Regions from separate parts of the Actinoplanes teichomyceticus ATCC 31121 genome, predicted to be linked through region 2. Evidence: riboswitches for the same ligand, from Rfam matches in the RefSeq annotation. Region 2 holds a riboswitch; the other holds the start of a gene.

Region 1 (9,334 bases), 2.8 Mb from region 2:
CCCGCCGCCGGCGCCGGGTGACGGCGGTGACGAAACCGTACGCCGACACCCCGCTGGTGGTCCGCGGCCTGCGCAAGGCGTACGGCGACGGGTTCGTGGCGGTCGAGGAGATCGGCTTCACCGTCGAGCGCGGCCAGGTCGTCGGCCTGCTCGGGCCGAACGGCGCCGGCAAGACCACCACGCTGCGCGTGCTGATGGGCCTGACCAGCCCGACCGCCGGGGAGATCTACGTCTTCGGGCACCGGCTGGTGCCCGGCGCGCAGATCCTCTCCCGGGTCGGCGCGCTGGTGGAGGGCCCCGGCTTCCTGCCGCACCTGACCGGTCAGCAGAACCTGGAGGCCTACTGGCGGGCCACCGGCCGCCCGTGGGCGGACGCCCGGTTCGCCGAGGCGCTGGAGATCGCCGGTCTGGGCGCCTCGGTGCACCGCCGGACGAAGAACTACAGCCACGGCATGCGCCAGCGGCTGGCCATCGCGCAGGCCATGCTGGGCCTGCCGGAGCTGCTGGTGCTGGACGAGCCGACGGACGGCCTGGACCCGCCGCAGATCGCCGAGATGCGCCGGGTGCTCCAGCGGTACGCCACCGACGGCCGTGCCGTGCTGGTCTCCAGCCACCTGCTCGCCGAGGTGGAACAGACCTGCACGCACGCGGTCGTGGTGAACAAGGGGCGGATCGTGGCGGCCGGCCCGGTCGAGGAGATCGTCGGCGAGTCGCCGTCGGTGGCGATCGAGGTGACCGACGTGCCGGCCGCCACCGAGGTCCTCAGCGGCCTGGGGGTGCGCTCGGTGACTGCGGACGGCGCGTCCGGCCTGATCGTGGACATGAACGGCACCCCGCGCGCCGAGGTGGTCGCCTCGCTGGTGCGCGCCGGTGTCGGGGTGGACCGGGTGGTGCCGCGGCGCCGCCTGGAGGATGCGTTCCTGGCCCTGGTGGGCGACAACTCCCGGGGGAGTGGAGACCGATGAGCGCCTCTGCCGCGACGGGTTACCGCCCGTCCCGCACGCTGCCGATCCGTGCCGAGATCCGCCGCCAGGCGTCGCGCCGGCGCACCCAGCTGGCGCTCGGCTTCATGGCGCTGTTGCCGCTGATCATCCTGGTCGCCTTCGAGTTCGGCGGCGGCGAGAACGACGACGACGGCGACGGCGGGGGCGCGTTCAGCAGCCTGGTCGACCTGGCCACCTCGGGCGGGCTGAACTTCGCGCTGTTCTGCCTGGCGGTCTCCGCCGGCTTCCTGCTCGTGGTGGTCTTCGCGCTGTTCGCCGGGGACACCGTGGCCAGCGAGGCGAGCTGGGGCAGCCTGCGCTACCTGCTGGCGATCCCGGTCCCGCGGGCCCGGCTGCTCGCGGTCAAGCTGGTGGTGGCGCTGGGGTACGCGCTGCTCGCGCTGGCCGTGCTGGCCGGCACCGGGCTGCTGGTCGGGACGCTGCGCTACGGCTGGCACCCGCTGGGCAGCACGGTCGCCGCGCCGATCCCGCCCGGCGCGGGGGTGCTGCGGCTGCTCGGCATCCTGGCCTACCTGGCCGTGGTGCTGCTGGTGGTGGCCGGCCTGGCGTTCCTGCTCTCGGTGCTGACCGACGCCGCCCTGGGCGCGGTCGGCGGCGCCGTGCTGCTCTGGATCCTCTCCAGCATCCTGGACCAGATCACCGCGCTCGGCTCGATCCGCAACGCGCTGCCGACCCACTACAGCGACGCCTGGCTGGGCCTGCTGTCCACCCCGGTGCAGACGGAGGACCTGGCCAAGGGGGCGATCTCGGCGATCGTCTACGCCGCGATCTTCTGGGGGCTGGCGTTCCACCGGTTCACCCGCAAGGACGTCACCTCCTGACGGCATCCGGCGAACGGGGGACCGGCCGCCGCCGGTCGGGTGCCCGCGGAAGGAGGTCGCTCACAACTCGGGATCTTCCTGGGGCGGCGGCGGGATCTCGTCGTAAGCTTCGGGGAACAACTGAATACCTCATCCAGAGGGGCAGAGGGAACGGCCCGATGAAGCCCCGGCAACCACCGCGCATGTCTCGATGACGAGGCCGCGCGCGGCAGGTGCTAATTCCGGCCTCCGCGGTAGGTCGCCGCCGGGGAAAGATGAGAGGAAGGCCTCGATGACGTCCACCGTCAGCACACCCGCCGCCACCACCTCGCCCGCCCGCGGCCTGGTCTGCCGTGCCTGCGGCGCGGAGTACCCGCTCGCCGCCCAGCACGCCTGCTACGAGTGTTTCGGCCCGCTCGAGGTGGCCTACGACGAGGCCGCGCTCGCGCGGGTGACCCGGGCCGAGATCGAGGCGGGCCCGCAGAACATCTGGCGCTACGCGGCGCTGCTCCCGGCCGGTCAGGACCCGGCCACCCGGGTGACCCTCGACCCCGGTCTGACCCCGCTGGTCAGCGCCCCGGCGCTGGCCGCCGCGCTGGGCCTGACCGCTCCGCTCTGGATCAAGGACGACTCGCAGAATCCGACGCACTCGTTCAAGGACCGGGTGGTGTCGGTGGCGCTGACCGCCGCGAAGGAGCTCGGCTTCCGGCGGTTCTCCTGCGCCTCCACCGGCAACCTGGCCAACTCGGTGGCCGCGCACGCGGCCCGCGCCGGGGTGCCCAGCATCGTGTTCATCCCGTCCGACCTGGAGCAGGGCAAGGTCGTCACGACCGCGGTCTACGGCGGCGACCTGGTCGCCATCGAGGGCTCCTACGACGACGTCAACCGGCTGTGCAGCGAGCTGGTGGAGACCGACGAGTTCGAGGACACCGCGTTCGTCAACGTGAACGTGCGCCCGTTCTACGCCGAGGGCTCCAAGACGCTGGGCTACGAGGTGGCCGAGCAGCTCGGCTGGCGGATCCCGGCCCAGGTGGTCATCCCGATGGCCTCCGGTGAGCTGCTCACCAAGGTGGACAAGGCGTTCAGCGAGCTGGTCGAGATCGGACTGGCGCAGGCGCCGGAGGGCGGCTGGACCGTCTTCGGCGCGCAGTCGGCCGGCTGCAATCCGATCGCGGTGGCGCTGCACCACGACACCGACGTGATCGTCCCGGTGAAGCCGACCGGGATCGCGAAGTCGCTGAACATCGGGGACCCGGCCGCCGGGCCGTACGCGATCGAGGCGGTGCGCCGCACCGGCGGGTGGATGGACTACGCGAACGACGACGAGATCCGTGCCGGCATCCGCCTGCTCGCCGAGACCACCGGCATCTTTGCCGAGACGGCCGGCGGCACCACCGTCGCGGTGCTCAGGAAACTGGTGGAGAGCGGCCGGTTGGACCCCGCGAAGGAGACGGTCGTCTACAACACCGGCGAGGGGCTGAAGACGCTGGACGCGATCGCCGGGGAGGCCGGGCCGACCCACCGGATCAAGCCCTCGCTGCGTGGCGCGCGCGAGGCCGGCCTGCTGGGATAGCACTCGGTGACCGGACATCTGCCGGTTGTCGAATATTCCTCCCCCGGAGGGCTTGCGCGCCGATCCCCGGATGGGCAGGATGCATGTCGCGGGAGGACGCGACGCCGTACGAGGCCCCTCACCCGAGCTTGGCGACAATCTCCGAGGGACCCAACGACCCAGCGCTGACCCAATGGCTCCGTGCCGGAGGCGCTGTGCGCCCGTCCTCCCGACCAAACCCCCTCAGCGGAACCGCCGCAGCCATGGGCGCGGCGGGAGCTCCTCGGGATAACCGCCGTCGTTCAGGCCGGCGTGGCGTTCGAACCAGTTGCGGACGCCGAACGATCCCGTCGTCACATAGGACCAGCCACAGGCGAGCCAGTAGGCGGGCCAGAACAGCGGGCCGAGCACCGCGTACTGGCCCGCGTGCCGGCTCTCGTGGGCCAGCAGGGCGGACCGTTGCTCGTGCAGCAGCCACTCGGCGGAGCGGCGCGTGATGATCACCGAGCCGACCGTGAAGCAGGACGCCGGTGGCATCCGGAGCCGCCAGCCCTCGGCGATCAGCACCCCGTGCCGGCCCCGCCGGATCCTCGTCCGGGTGAGCAGGGCGAGCAGGAGGCCGGCGCCGGTGGTCCCGTTCGCGGCGGTGAGTACCGTGCGGGCGACATGCCAGGGGCGGCCGGCCATCAGATCCGCCGGCGCATCTGCAGCTGGGTGAGGACCGGCACGGTCGGGTGCGGCAGGCGCAGCCCGGTGTCCTCGAAACCGAGTTTCTGGTACGCCCGGACGGCCCGGTCGTTGCCGACGACGACCTCCAGCATCAGCTCGTGCCGGCCGGCCGCGGTGGACCAGTCGGCGACCGCCTCGATCAGGCCGGGCAGCAGCTTGCCGCCCCGGCTCGCGGGTGTCAGGTAGACCGAGAAGACCACGGTGACCTGTGGCTCGTCCGGGATGGCGGTGCCGCCGGCGTGCCCGGTCAGCGGGCCGGCGCCCGGGTCGACGACGAACTGGGCGAGATCGGGGCCGCTGGCCGACATGGCGAGCCGCTGCCGGAACCCCTCGTGCGAGCGGGCGGCGGCCTGGGCCAGCGTCTCCAGGAAGGCGAGCGGGCTGTCGGCCAGCATCTCCAGCCGCAGGGCACGCAGCCGGCCGGCGTCCTGCGGGGTGACCCGGCGTACCGTCCAACTTCCCATGTCGTCCTGACTACCCGCCGCGGCGGCCGGCGGCAACCGTCTTGCCGCGAACGGGACGGTGAACGGCCGGTGCGCGGCGGGGCCGGGGTGACCGCCGGGATGACCGTCCGAGCTGGGCGTGAAGATCTTTACCCGGATTCCGGGCCGGACTCGTGGGTTTCGCGGGAAGATGGGGTTTCTTGCACTCGGCACCCGGGAGTGCTAAACAAGTGATTGGCACTCGCGACCCGTGAGTGCCAACAGGTCGGGACGGTGGGGTTCCGGTCACGGCGCCGCCATCGGCGCCGCGGCACGAAACCGGTCGTCGCGGGCTATCCGGCTCGGCCTGAGGACGTCACATCGCCAGGTGGTGACGTCCGCAGACTTCCTCAATGTGCGGGGGCGGGCCGATGCGGCCCGACGCCGCGGATGTCCAGGAGGACAACGCCGTATGGCCAAGATCATCGCATTCGACGAGGAGGCTCGTCGGGGCCTCGAGCGGGGCATGAACCAGCTCGCCGACGCGGTCAAGGTGACCCTCGGCCCGAAGGGCCGCAACGTCGTTCTCGAGAAGAAGTGGGGCGCTCCCACGATCACCAACGATGGTGTGTCCATCGCCAAGGAGATCGAGCTCGAGGACTCGTACGAGAAGATCGGCGCCGAGCTGGTCAAGGAGGTCGCCAAGAAGACCGACGACGTCGCCGGTGACGGCACGACGACGGCGACCGTCCTGGCCCAGGCTCTGGTCCGCGAGGGCCTGCGCAACGTCGCCGCGGGCGCGAACCCGATGGCCCTGAAGCGGGGCATCGAGGCCGCCGTGGCCAGCGTCTCCGAGGGCCTGCAGCAGCTGGCCAAGGACGTGGAGACCAAGGAGCAGATCGCCTCCACCGCGTCCATCTCGGCCGGTGACTCCACGGTCGGCGAGATCATCGCCGAGGCCATGGACAAGGTCGGCAAGGAAGGCGTCATCACCGTCGAGGAGAGCAACACCTTCGGCCTGGAGCTGGAGCTCACCGAGGGTATGCGCTTCGACAAGGGCTACATCTCGGCGTACTTCATGACCGACGCCGAGCGGATGGAGGCCGTCTTCGACGACCCCTACATCCTGATCGCCAACAGCAAGATCTCCGCGGTCAAGGACCTGCTGCCGATCCTCGAGAAGGTCATGCAGTCCGGCAAGCCGCTGGTCATCATCGCCGAGGACGTCGAGGGCGAGGCCCTGGCCACCCTGGTCGTCAACAAGGTCCGTGGCACCTTCAAGTCCGTCGCCGTCAAGGCCCCGGGCTTCGGTGACCGCCGCAAGGCCATGCTGGAGGACATCGCCATCCTCACCGGTGGCGCGGTCATCAGCGAGGAGGTCGGCCTGAAGCTGGACGCCGCCGACCTGTCCCTGCTGGGCCAGGCCCGCAAGGTCGTCATCACCAAGGACGAGACCACCATCGTCGACGGCGCCGGCAACGCCGAGCAGATCCAGGGCCGGGTCAACCAGATCCGCGCCGAGATCGAGCGCTCGGACTCCGACTACGACCGCGAGAAGCTGCAGGAGCGCCTGGCCAAGCTGGCCGGCGGTGTTGCGGTGATCAAGGTCGGCGCGGCCACCGAGGTCGAGCTGAAGGAGCGCAAGCACCGCATCGAGGACGCCGTTCGTAACGCGAAGGCGGCCGTCGAGGAGGGCATCGTCCCCGGTGGTGGCGTCGCGCTGGTGCAGGCCGGCAAGACCGCGTTCGACAAGCTGGACCTGGCCGGCGACGAGGCGACCGGTGCGCAGATCGTCAAGATCGCGCTCGACGCCCCGCTGCGTCAGATCGCCGTGAACGCCGGCCTCGAGGGCGGCGTCGTGGTGGAGAAGGTCCGCAACCTCGAGGCGGGGCACGGCCTGAACGCCGCGACCGGCGAGTACGTCGACCTGCTGGCCGCGGGCATCATCGACCCGGCCAAGGTCACCCGCTCGGCGCTGCAGAACGCCGCGTCGATCGCCGCGCTGTTCCTGACCACCGAGGCCGTCGTGGCCGACAAGCCGGAGAAGACCCCGGCCCCGGCCGGCGCCCCCGGCGGCGGCGACATGGACTTCTGAGTCCGGTCGTAACAGCTGTCCGGAACGGGCGGGTCGCTCTCAGCGGCCCGCCCGTTCCGCTGTTTCCACCCGGTCGCGCCCGAGCGGCGCCGGGCCGGTGGGGCGCGGCAGTCGTCAGCCGCCCGGCTCCCGGCGCTGCTCCGGTACGGGGCCGCCGGCCGCCCGCAACAGCGCACCCAGCCCGGCGAGCAGCGCGGCCACGACGAGCAGCACCCGCGGATCCGGCCCGCCGGTCGTCGGCAGATCCGGCCACCCGCCCACCGGCAGGGCGGGGGAGACCGACGGCGGCGCCGGCGCGGTGGACGGCCGTGGCGCGGCGGACGCGGACCGGCTCGGCGACGGCCCGGGCCGCGCGCTCGACGACGGGACCGCCGGCGACGGGCCGGGCGAGGCGGGCGGCGGGACGGTCACCACGATCGTGCCCTGCGCGACGTTGCCGTCCGCGTCGACGATCTCGTACGTGAACCGGTCCTCACCGACGAAACCCGGGTCCGGGGTGTAGGTGACCGAGCCGTCCGCGTTGAGCCGCGCCGTTCCGTGCGCCGGCGGGGTGATCCGGCGTTCCGCGAACGGCCGGCCGAGGCTGTCCGCCGCCGGCAGCCCGATGACGGCGGCCTCGCCGGGCGGCGTGGTCACCGCCCGGTCCGGGGCCACCGGCGGCGCGCCGACCGTGACCGTCACGGTGGCCGAGGTGCGGTGCCCGGCGTCGTCCGCGGCGGTGTAGCCGAACCGCGCGACGCCGGAGAAGCCGTCCGGCGGCGTGTAGACGACCGCCCGCCCCGCGTCGCTCACGGCTGTCCCGTGGTCCGGCCGGCCGACCTCGACGACCCGCAGGGCGCCCTCCTCGACCAGGTCGTTGGCGAGCACCGGCACGGTGACCGCCGTCCGGTACGCGGTGACCCAGGAGTCCGGCACGGCGAACGGCGTGACGTCGGTGACGATGACGGTCAGTGTCGACTCGGCGGTGCCGCCCAGCGGGTCGGTCACGGCGTACCGGATCTCGGCCTGGCCGGCCCAGATGGCCGGGGCCGTGTACCGGATCCGGCCACCGGTGAGCGTCGCGCTGCCGGCCGGGGGCCGGCTCACCGAGCTGATCGTCAGCCCACCGGCGACCGAGCCGGTGTCGTTGGCCAGCACGTCCACGTCCACCTGCCGTCCGGCCCGTACGGCGGCGAAGTCCGGCCGGGCCGCCGGGGCGGGGCGCACCCGCACGGTGACCCGGCCCCGGGCGGTGTTCCCGATCGGGTCGCGGACCTCGTACGCGATGGTGTCGGTCCCGGCGAAGCCGGCCGTCGGGACGTACCGGATCCGGTTGTCGCCCTGCAGCGACGCCCTACCGTGCGCGGGCGATCCGGTCCAGCTCACGGTGAGCCCCGCCCCCTCCGGATCGACGTCGTTCGCGGCCGCGTCGACGGTCACCGGCGCGCCCGCCCCGGTCTCCGCGCTGTCGTCGGCCGCGGCCGGCGCGAGGTCCACGGTGACCGTCACCGTGCCGGTGTCGGTGCCGCCCAGGTCGTCGGTGAGCAGGTAGTCGAAGGTGTCCACCCGGGTTCCGGGCGCCGGGGTGTAGTCGACCGTGAGCGGCCCGGTGACGGTGACCGTGCCGTGCCCGGGCGGGTCGGCGGAGAGCACGCTCAGCGGCTGGCCGGTGTTCGGGTCCCGGTCGTTGGCGATCACCGGCAGTGACGTGGCCCCCTGCTCGCGCACCCGGAACGTGTCGTCCACGGCGACCGGCGGGGCATTGCGCACCACCACGGTGACCATCGCGGTGTCCGGCACCCCGTGCACGTCGGTGACCGTGTAGGCGAACACGTCCGTGCCGGTGAAGCCGGGCGCGGGCGTGTAGCTCACGCCGCCGCCCGGACCGGCGGCCACCGTGCCGTAGGCGGCCGCGGTCCAGCCGGTCAGGGTGAGCGGGTCGTCGTTCGGATCGTCGTCGTTGCCGGTCAGATCGATGGCGACCACCGTGTCGGTCGGTGTGGAGGCGGTGTCCGGCCGGGCCACCGGACCCGCGTTGACCAGAGCGATCGTGACCGTCGCGACGGCCGAGCCGAGGGCTGGGTCGGTGATCCGGTAGTCGAGCGTGTCGGTGCCGGCGTATCCGGGGAACGGCCGGTAGACGACCCGGCCCGCGACCACGCTCGCGGTGCCGTGCGCCGGCGGGGAGTCGATCGTGACGGTGAGCGGTTCGCCGTTCGGGTCCTCGTCGTTGTGCCGCACGTCGATCGTCGAGGTGACGCCGGCGGGCAGGGTGACCGACTCCGGGCGGGCGACCGGCGGGGCGTTGGCCACGTCGATCGTGACGACGCCGGTGTCGGTGCCACCCCGCCCGTCACTGAGCGTGTAGGTGAAGCGGTCCGGGCCCGACCAGCCGGGGTCCGGGGTGTAGGTCAGCGTGCCGTCCGGGTTGCGCACCACCACACCGTGCGCCGGATCGCTGGCGCCGATGACCAGGAAGGTCGGGCCGGGATTCGGGTCGCTCGCGCCGGTCAGCACGTCCACCGGCGCCGGGGTCAGGTACGCCGTGGTCACCGAGACGTCCACCGCGACCGGTGGCGCGTTGCCGACGGTGACCGTGATCAGCGCGGAGGCGGTCCCGCCGTTGGGGTCGGTGATCGTGTAGCCGAAGGTGTCGGTTCCCGAGAAGCCGATCTCGGTGGCCTGGTAGACCACGTTCCGCCCGGACGGCGCGGCGGTGCCGTGCGCCGGGGCGGCGACCGAGACGATGCTGA
Region 2 (9,334 bases):
GTACGCGCCGTTCGGTGCGGGCGTGCTCGCCGGCCGCGCCGACTGGCTGGACGCCGCCGAGCCGTACCTGTACGGCGGTGGCGCCAGCGCCGCGGTCGGTGCCCGCCCCGGCGAGCTGACCTGGGCGGACGGCCCGGCCCGCCACGAGGGCGGCACCCCGAACCTGCTCGGCGCGGCCGCCGTGGCCGCGGTCTGCGCGGCGCTGCTCATCGCCGACCGGGACGCCCTGCACCGGCACGAGCAGGCCCTGCTGGAGCGGCTGCGCGCCGGCCTGCGCACGGTGCCGCAGGCGCGTGAGGTGAGCATTTTCGGACCGGACCACCCGCGGGTCGGGATCGTCTCGCTGCACCTGCCCGGCCACGACCCGGCGCAGGTCGCGCACCGGCTCGGCCGCGAGCACGGGGTCGGGGTGCGGGCCGGACAGTTCTGCGCGCACCCGCTGGTGCGGCGCCTGACCGGGACCGACCGGGTCGAGGCGTGCGGGCGGACCGGTCTGCTGCGGGCCAGCTTCGGCCTGGGCAGCACCATCGAGGACATCGACCGTTTCGTCAGCGCGCTGTCCACCGTGCTGGGCTGAGACCGTCCGGCGGGCCCGGCGCGGCTGTCACTCCGGAAGGTTCAGTTCACCTGAACGAAACCACAGCGGGCCCGGCGCCGGTTAGAGTCCCGAAATCCTGGACAACGTAGACCCCTTCATCGGCACCGCGGCGACCGATCTGCCCCGAGCACACGGTCTGGCCGCCACTTGGTGGTGGCCCAAGCCGCAGGTGGGCAACACGCACCCGGGCGCGACCTCGCCCCTGGGCATGGTGTCCGCCTGCGCCTACTCCGGCGCCTACCCCACCGGTTACGGCCGGTACGCCAAGAACACCGAGGGCGTTCCCGAGGAGATGTTCGAGCGCACCCAGGCGTCCGGCTTCACCCACTTCCAGCAGTCCGGCACCGGCGCGATCCGCAAGTACTACAACTACGTGCGGGTCACCCCGATGGTGCAGCCGCTGGACGATCTCGGCCGGTCCTGGGCGCTGCACGACGAGCGCGCCGAGCCCGGCTACTACGCCGCGAACCTGGACACCGGGGTGCGCTGCGAGATCACCGTGGGGGAGAAGGTCGCCGTGCACCGGTACACCTTCCCCGACCACCCCAGCGCCCGGGTCGTGATCGACCTGTCGTGCGGTGGCCTGGCGATCGACCTGGGGCGCACGGTGCCGCTGCGCGCCCAGGTGGAGAGCATGGGGCACGGCTGCGCGCGGGGCACCGTGGTGATGGAGGGCGTGCCGCTCTCGATCTACCTGGAGGCCGACACCCCCGGCTGGCGGCAGATGGTCTGGTACGACCGGCGCCTGATCCCGGGCGGCACCCGGCTGGACTTCGACAGCATCCGGCAGACCACGCTGCGCCCGTTCGGCCTGCTGTTCATGGGCCCGGCCCGGGCGGGACAGACCATCGAGGTACGGATCGGCTTCTCGCTGCGCGGCTGCGAGCAGGCCCGGCGCAACCTGGAGCGGGAGTGCGCCGGGGCGGAGCCGGCCTTCGAGCGGGTGCGCGCCGGCACCCGGCAGCGGTGGCGCGACCACATCGACCGGGTGCAGGTGGACGGCGGCACCCCGGCCCGGCGGACGGTGCTGGCCACCGCGCTCTACCACGCGCTGATCAAGCCGTGCTTCGCCGACGACGAGAGCCCGTTCTGGCCCACCTCCGGGCCGTACGCCTTCGACATCTGCACCATGTGGGACATCTACAAGACGCAGATCCCGCTGCTGCGGGCGATCGCCCCGGACCGGGCCACCGACCTGCTGGAGTCGCTGATCCGGGTCTGCGAGGAGGAGGGCAACTTCCCGATCGGCTACCGGATGGCCCGCGGCGCCGACCGGTTCTTCCGGCAGGCGTCGGCCCTGGCGCACACCGCGCTCGCCGACGCGCACGCGCTGGACCGGTCCGGCATCGACTGGGGCTGGGCGCTCGTGCACATGGTCGACGACCTGCGCCGGATGTACGGCGAGGACTTCTTCGAGCACGGCCTGGTGCACCCGATCACGCACACGCTGGACCTGGCGTACGCCCACCACTGCACCGCCAAGGTGGCGCGCGCGCTCAACGACCGGCGGCTCGCCGACGACCTGGAACGCCGCAGCCACCAGTGGGTGAACGCGTTCGACCCGGCCACCGGGCTGCTGCGCGACTCGGAGTTCTACGAGGGCGGCAAGTGGAACTACTCGTTCCGGCTGCTGCACGACATGGCCGCCCGGATCGAGCTGGCCGGCGGCGACCGCGGGTTCATCGACAAGCTGGACCGCTTCTTCGGGTACGGCGCGGAGCCGGTCCGCCAGCCCGGGATCAGCCCGCTGCCGGCCGAGATGGCTCTCGGGTACGCCCTGAACCGGTTCGAGGGGCTCAACAACGAGCCGGACATGGAGGCGCCCTGGGCGTACCACTACGCGGGCCGTCCGGACCGTACCGCCGAGATCGTGCACTCCGCGCTGACCTGGCAGTTCGGCACCGGGCCCGGCGGGCTGCCGGGCAACGACGACTCCGGTGGTCTCAGCGCCTGGTACGTCTGGGCGTCCCTGGGCCTGTTCCCGGTCGCCGGGCAGGGCCTGTTCCTGCTCAACACGCCCGCGTTCGCCCGGGCCGCGCTGCGCGTCGGCGACGAGGAGTTCGTCATCGAGACCAGCGGGCACCGGGAGACGCCGATCGGGGTCGACGGCCTCGACCGCGACCCGCCGCCGCAGTACGTGCAGTCCGCCACGCTCGACGGCAAGCCGCTGCACGCCGCCCACCTGTCCGCCACCGACGTGCACCGCGGGGGCCGGCTGCACCTGCGGCTCGGCCCCGAGCCGACCACCTGGGGACACGGGATCCGCCCGCCGTCCCATCCATTCACCCTCGCCCATTCCCCTGCGACTCCTAAGGAATGACCATGAGCCGTCCTACCCGGAGACTCGTGATCGCGGTCCGCGCCGATCCGGTTATCTGCGGGCATTCGGGTGAGGCACGCAATCTCGCCGAGGTGGCCCTGACCCGGGGCTTCGACGACGTACGCCTGCTCACCTGGCCGATCCCCGCCCTGCAGGCGGCCGGCCTGCCGCTGAAGCCGCTGGACCGGCTGCTGCCGTACAGCGACGGCATCACCGTCGAACGCCCGGAGGCGGTCGGCGACTACCGGGTGCCGGACGGCCGGCACCTGGCCGGGCTCACCGGCCGGCTGGTCGAGCTGCTCAGCGACGGCGTGCCCACCGTGTGCCTGTCGATGTACCTGGTCCCGCACACCCAGGTGATCAACGATGCGGTCACCGCGGCCCGGGCGGCCGGCTTCGCCCCGCGGGTGCACACGATCGCCAAGGCGGTCGGCTCGGACGTCACCAACGTCATCCGCTCCTGCCTGCGCGAGGGACGCTTCGGCGCGGCGACGGTGCTGCTGACCACGTTCCTGGCCAGCGACGAGGTGGTGGCGGTCTCGGCGTACACCAGGGACGAGATCATCGCGTCGGCCGAGGAGGTCGACGCGCACCGCGGCACCGCCTTCGCTCAGGCCTGCCGGGAACGGGTCACGGTCAGCTACCCGCCGATCGACTCGTCGGCGTTCCTCGGCCTCGACCGGCCGGCCATCGACGCCGCCCTGGCCGGGCGCGGCCTCCAACGCGACGGATACCTGCTGTTCCTGTCCCGGGTGGCCCGCGCCAAGGGCGTCTACGACCTGGTCATGGCGTACGGCAAGATGCGCTGCCGGGAGAAGGTCCCGCTGGTGATCGCCGGCACCGGGCCGGCACTGGAGCACGTGCGCGCGATGGCCGCGCACGACGACCGGATCATCTTCCTCGACGATGTCGACGACGACGAGAAACCGCTGCTGATGGCCGGGTGCGCCGCCTACGCGCTGCCCACCCGCCCGGAGCCGGACTTCGTCGAGACGTTCGGCATCGCCCTGGCCGAGAAGATGCTGGCCGGCGGCGGCCCGATCGTCACCACCCGTACCGGCGGGACCGGCGAGGCGGTCGGCGACACCGCGATCATCGTCGACGCGGGCGACGTCGACGCGCTGGGCGAGGCGCTGGACCGGGTCGTCCTGGAGCTGCCGGAGACCGAGAAACGCGCGATGGAGAAGCGCGCCCGCGACTACGCCATGCGGTTCGACCGGGTCGCGGTCTTCGACTCCCTCTTCCCGCGGGGTGACGTTGACGCGCGGGAGGGGCTGGTGGCGCGCGGCCGCTCCTGAGCACACGTCGGGTCCGGCCTTCGCGCGCGGGAGGAGCCGCCGCATACCACCATGAATGCCGGCCCGCTGTGCCCGGCGGCTCAGAGTGCCGACAGGCGCGCCTCCAGCCTGGCGCGGCAGTGCGGCCACTCCGACGCGACCACCGAGTACATCGCGGAGTCGCGCAGCCGCCCCTCCTCGCCCGGCGCCCACGACCGGGACCAGGACCGCAGCACGCCCTCGAAGGTGGCCCCGATCCGCTCGATCGCCGCCCGCGACCGCTCGTTGCGGGCGTCGGTCTTGAGATCCACCCGGACCGCGTTCCACCCCTCGAAAGCGTGCCGGAGCAGCAGGTACTTCGCCTCGGTGTTGACTCCGGCGCCCTGCGCGGACGCGGCCAGCCAGGTGAAGCCGATCTCGACCGCGCACAGCTCGTCCCGGTCCGGCCACGGCCGCGGATCCCACAGCCCGGTCACGCCGACGGCGCGCCCGGTGGCGCGCAGAACCTGCGCGTACGGCCGCAGCACGCCCGCCTCGGTCCGGGCGAGCTGCGCGTCGAGGTATCCGTCCACCTCGGCGGCCCGCGGCACCCAGGTCCACCGGTACGACCGGCGGTCCTCCTCGACGGCCACGGCCAGGTCGCCCGCGTGCCGCCGGGCCAGCGGTTCGAGGCGGACCAGCCGTCCCTCCAGGACCGGAGCGTCGAGGTTCTTGAGCAGCACGGCACGGCTCCCTTCGCGGCTTGCCCGGCGCACCGCGCGCCGGGCCCGGTCATCACCCGGGGCACCCCACCCGCACGTCGGAGGGTTGCCGGCCAGCAAGCCGGGGCTGAACGCTGGCACTCATGACCCGACGGCCACCCTAGCAACACCGCCCCGGCCGCGCCGTCCCGCGCGGCGCGGCACAGACCCGGCGGGCGAGCCCGGGCCGGGGCCAGCGGGTGTGGATAGGGTGACGACATGCGCATCTCGATCTGGCCGGGCGCCGGTCAGCCCTGGCCGGACATCCTGGAAACGGCCTCGCACGCGGCCGGCACCGGCTGGGACGGCGTCTGGATCGCCGACCACTTCATGCCGAACGCGGGCGCCGGGCGGGACCCCGAACACCCCACCCTGGAGGCCGGTTCGCTGGTCGCCGCGCTCGGCGCGGCCGTCCCCCGGGTCCGGATCGGCACCCTGGTGTACGGCAACACCTACCGTCACCCGGCCGTGCTGGCCAACATGGCGGCGACCGTCGACCACATCACCGGCGGGCGCTTCACCCTGGGTGTCGGCGCCGGATGGCAGCTCAACGAGCACGAGCAGTACGGCATCGAGCTGCCCTCGGTGAAGCAGCGCCTGGACCGGTTCGTCGAGGCGTTGCAGGTGCTGCGCGGCCTGCTGCGCGAGCCACGCACCACCCTGCACGGCGAGTACTACCAGCTCACCGACGCGGTCTGCGAGCCGAAACCGGTGCAGGACCCGCTGCCCATCATGATCGGCGGCAGTGGTGAGAAGCGGATGCTGGGTGTGGTCGCGCAGTACGCCGACCTGTGGAACGCCTGGGGCCGGCCCGAGCTGATCGCGCACAAGTCGGCGGTGCTCGACCGGTTCTGCGCCGAGCACGGCCGGGACCCGAAGTCCATCGCCCGTACCGCGCAGGCGATCACCGTGGTGGACGGCCCGCTGCCGGAAGGGCTGCCGGTGCCGGCCGCCGGCGGCAGCCCGGAGCGGCTCGCCGACGCCATCGCCGAGTACCGCGCGGCCGGCCTGGACGAGCTGATCGTGCCGGACGGCTTCCTCGGCACCGGCGCCGAGAAGCTCAAGGCGATGGACACCGTCCTCGCCCTGGTGCGCGGATAGCGCGGCCCGGATCGAGGTCAGCCACCGCGGTCCGACTTCTCACGTCGCCGATCCGGCCGCCGACATTGACAAGGCGACCCGCACGGTGCGGGCCAGGTGAGGTGAAAGGCCGGCGTGTGATGGAGCTGCCCGAGATCGGTGCCCCGATGTTCCTGGCCCTCGGGGACGGCGTGAACTTCCGTTCCCGGCTGGAGTCGGTCGACCCGGACACCTTCAGCGTGGCCGCCCCGCTGGAGACCAGCGGCCCGGAGGGCTTCCTGCCCGGTTACGAGTTCGAGGTGTTCTGGGTGCCGCCGCGCTCCCGGATCGTGATGCCGGTGCTGCTCAAGGGCATCTCCGACGGCGCCCCGTTCCGGTGGAACCTGTTCCCGACCGCGGAACCGGTGGTGAGCAACCGGCGCCAGTTCGCCCGCGGCGGCGCGGGCGCCCCGGTCCGGCTCTTCGGCGAGTGGGGCGAGCAGGAGCGCAACGGCCGGATGCTGGACATCAGCGAGGGCGGTCTGCGCTTCTGGATGCCGGAGGCCAAGGGCGTCAAGGAGGGCGACCACATGCGGGCGCTGGTCTGGCTCGGCACCAGCGAGGCCGAGCTGACCGGCCGGGTGCACGCGGTCCGGCCGGCCGTGGGGGAGCCCGGTCTGCACGTGGTGCTGATCTTCCGGACCGTCGACCCGCTCGCCCAGATGATCCGGCAGTACGTGATCGCCTGGGAGATCGGCGAGCGGCGCAAGGCCAAGTACGGCCAGTGACGGCATCTCCGGATGCCCGAGGCGGCTGCCCGCCGGGTCCGGCGTGACCGCACGGCACGGCGGGCGGCGGTGGCCCGTCGCCCGCGACGCGCGGGGATGACGCCGAACCCGGCGGACGACGGTCACTTCACCATGGACCCGGTCCATTTCGCGCCCTCCGGGGCGACCGCGATACAGGTGACGCTGCGGTCCACCGTCCAGGACCGGCTGGACGGGTAGACGTAGTAGATCTCGGCGTCGGCGAACCGGCCGATGGCGTACGGCTCGATCGAGCGGTCGCAGCGCTTCTCGGCCTGCGCCTCGACCTTCGCGTCGCCGGGGAAGGCGCCGGCCGGGAGGGTGAAGACCGTGTACACCTCGCCCTCGTGCCTCTGCGAGCAGGCGACCACCGGCAGGTCGTAGACGGTGTCGGCGTCGGTGATGGTGGCGATGCAGTCGCCGGCGGCCAGCTTGTCGGTGCGTACGTCGGCGGGTTCGCTGGATGCGGCGCTCGGCCGTCCCCCGGAGGTGACGGTGGTGCTCGTCTCGCTGTCGTCGCCGATCGCCAGACCGATCGCGATCAGCGCGACGATCGCCGTGAACCAGGCGACGGACAGGCTCAGACCGGCGACGGCCAGCCCGCGGCCACGGTCGCCGCGCCGGCGGATCTGGCCCAGGGCGATGAGGCCGAAGACGATGCCGAGCAGGCCGCCGAGGATGCCGAAGATCAGCGAGGCGATGGCGAAGCCGTTGGTCCGGCCGGAGTCCGGCGGCCCGTACATCGGGTACGGCGCGGGGTGACCCGGGTACGGCTGCCCCGGGTAGCCCGGGTACTGCTGGCCCGGGTACTGCTGAGCGGGGTACGGCTGGCCCGGGTAGGCGGGCGGTGGGTAGCCGCCGGGCGGTGTGGCGTGCGCCGGGTCCGGATGTCCGGGCTGCGCCGGATAGCCCGGCTGCGGGGTGACCGGCGGCACGCCGTACATGGGGTTGCCGCCGACCGGGGCCGGCGCGCTCAGCGGGTCACCGGTCGCCGGGATCGCGGCCAGCGGATCCGCCTGCTGCGGAAGGGGGGTCAGACCGGGGGCCGGGTGCGGCTGCCCGGGGATTTCCTCGTTCACGCCGGGACGCTAACGCACGAACCGAGCATCGCCGGGCGCACGACGGTGAAGATTGCGTATCGACCGAGGTGGAGCCGGCGCGGGCGGGCCCCCGCGCCGGCTCGCGGCTCACCTGAGCAGGCGCCGGTCGGTGTGCAGCGGCTGCGGCAGCTGGATGGTGATCCACTCGTTGTCGTCCGCGCGTCCGGCGGTCCGGCCGCTGGAGAACGGGAAGTTGTTGTCGTTGAGCACGGCCAGATGGGTGTCGTCCAGGATCACCACGTCCTCGATGGTCTGGAACGGGAAGGTGAACGTGGTGCCGAACCCGCCCAGCCGCTTCGGGTTGGCGATGTTCATCAGGTCGACCAGCAGGGTCTTGTCCAGCAGCCCGTCGCGGTCGCGGTCGCGCTTGTCGGCCAGGTAGAGCCGCTTGAAGACGGCCGTGGCGCCCTGCCCGCCGTCCCGCTCGATGATCAGGAAGCGGTCCCGGTCCACCGCGATGGCGTCGCCGATGGCGTTGGTGGCCGACTCCAGCCGGTAGCGGTAGCGCTTGCCGGTGTACCTCTGGGCGCGGGTGTCGAACTCGTTGAGCCGCAGCTGCCCCGGGGTGTCGCCGGTGACGGTGCCCTCCAGCAGGCCGTAGACGTACCGCCCGCCCGGGGAGGAGGCCAGGCCCTCGAATCCCTTGCTGCTGCCGGTGGTCGCCGGGACGCCGGTGCGGGCCGCGGTCTCCGGCGCGACCACCCCGTCGAGCGGGATCGGCGCGGTGAGCAGCCGGCCACCCCGATCGAAGTGCAGCAGGTACGGGCCGAACTCGTCGCCGATCCAGAACGTGCCGTCGGCCGCCTTGACGATCGACTCGACGTCGAAGTCGGCGCCGGTCAGTACCCGGTCGGCGCGGGTCAGCGGCCACGGGACCTTCCCGTTCGGGTCGGTCAGGTTGACGCCGCCGACCACGTCCACCGTGTTGGTGGCGAAGGCCGGGGCGAGCCGGTGCACGCGCAGCAGGAAGTCGGCGGAGTTGGCCTGGTTGCCGTACCCGTTGTCGGAGAGCACGTCGAAGGTGCCGTCGTGGTTGTCCACGATGCCGGAGAAGCCCTGCACCGGCTGGTCCGCGAACGGCGCGGTGAATCCGTGCAGGTCACCGGTGACCAGCGCGCCGGACGGCTCGCTGCCCGGGACGAACGTGCCGGCCGGCAGCGCGGCCCAGCCGGTCAGCGTCGGCGTGGTGACCTTCGGGTGCCCGCCGGCGTAGGACGCGGTGCCGGCCAGGGCGACAGCGAGGACCAGCGCGCCGGCGCCGGCGAGCGTGCGATTGGCGATCTTTCCCATGAGGCCGGACGTTAGGGAGACCGGGTGAACCGGCAGCAACACGCCGATGGCCGCGGACCGGCCTGCGGTGGGCCCTTCGACTCCGGCCGCCGCCGGCACACGCTGCCGGACCGCCCGCGCCAGGCGCGCCACCGGCACCAGGCG

What was found. A riboswitch is a leader RNA that binds a small molecule or an ion and turns the genes downstream of it on or off. The one in region 2 is predicted to bind S-adenosylmethionine.
Region 1: it holds a riboswitch for S-adenosylmethionine, as region 2 does, so the genes downstream of both, thrC (threonine synthase) here and ACTEI_RS10535 (GNAT family N-acetyltransferase) in region 2, are expected to answer to the same signal.

Annotation. Positions count from the first base shown of each region.
Region 1 is NZ_CP023865.1:7,846,161-7,855,494, reverse strand. It holds gene ACTEI_RS34630 (alpha/beta fold hydrolase) at 1-965, shown strand, start outside; gene ACTEI_RS34625 (ABC transporter permease) at 962-1,825, shown strand; SAM riboswitch class I at 1,952-2,086, shown strand; gene thrC (threonine synthase) at 2,097-3,377, shown strand; gene ACTEI_RS34615 (hypothetical protein) at 3,600-4,043, opposite strand; gene ACTEI_RS34610 (GNAT family N-acetyltransferase) at 4,043-4,549, opposite strand; gene groL (chaperonin GroEL) at 4,980-6,602, shown strand; gene ACTEI_RS34600 (Ig-like domain-containing protein) at 6,717-9,334, opposite strand, start outside.
Region 2 is NZ_CP023865.1:2,341,112-2,350,445, forward strand. It holds gene ACTEI_RS10520 (aminotransferase class V-fold PLP-dependent enzyme) at 1-577, shown strand, start outside; gene ACTEI_RS10525 (glycoside hydrolase domain-containing protein) at 696-2,918, shown strand; gene ACTEI_RS10530 (glycosyltransferase) at 2,921-4,216, shown strand; gene ACTEI_RS10535 (GNAT family N-acetyltransferase) at 4,297-4,917, opposite strand; SAM riboswitch class IV at 4,929-5,045, opposite strand; gene ACTEI_RS10540 (TIGR03560 family F420-dependent LLM class oxidoreductase) at 5,155-6,036, shown strand; gene ACTEI_RS10545 (PilZ domain-containing protein) at 6,156-6,782, shown strand; gene ACTEI_RS10550 (DUF4190 domain-containing protein) at 6,905-7,879, opposite strand; gene ACTEI_RS10555 (esterase-like activity of phytase family protein) at 7,988-9,190, opposite strand.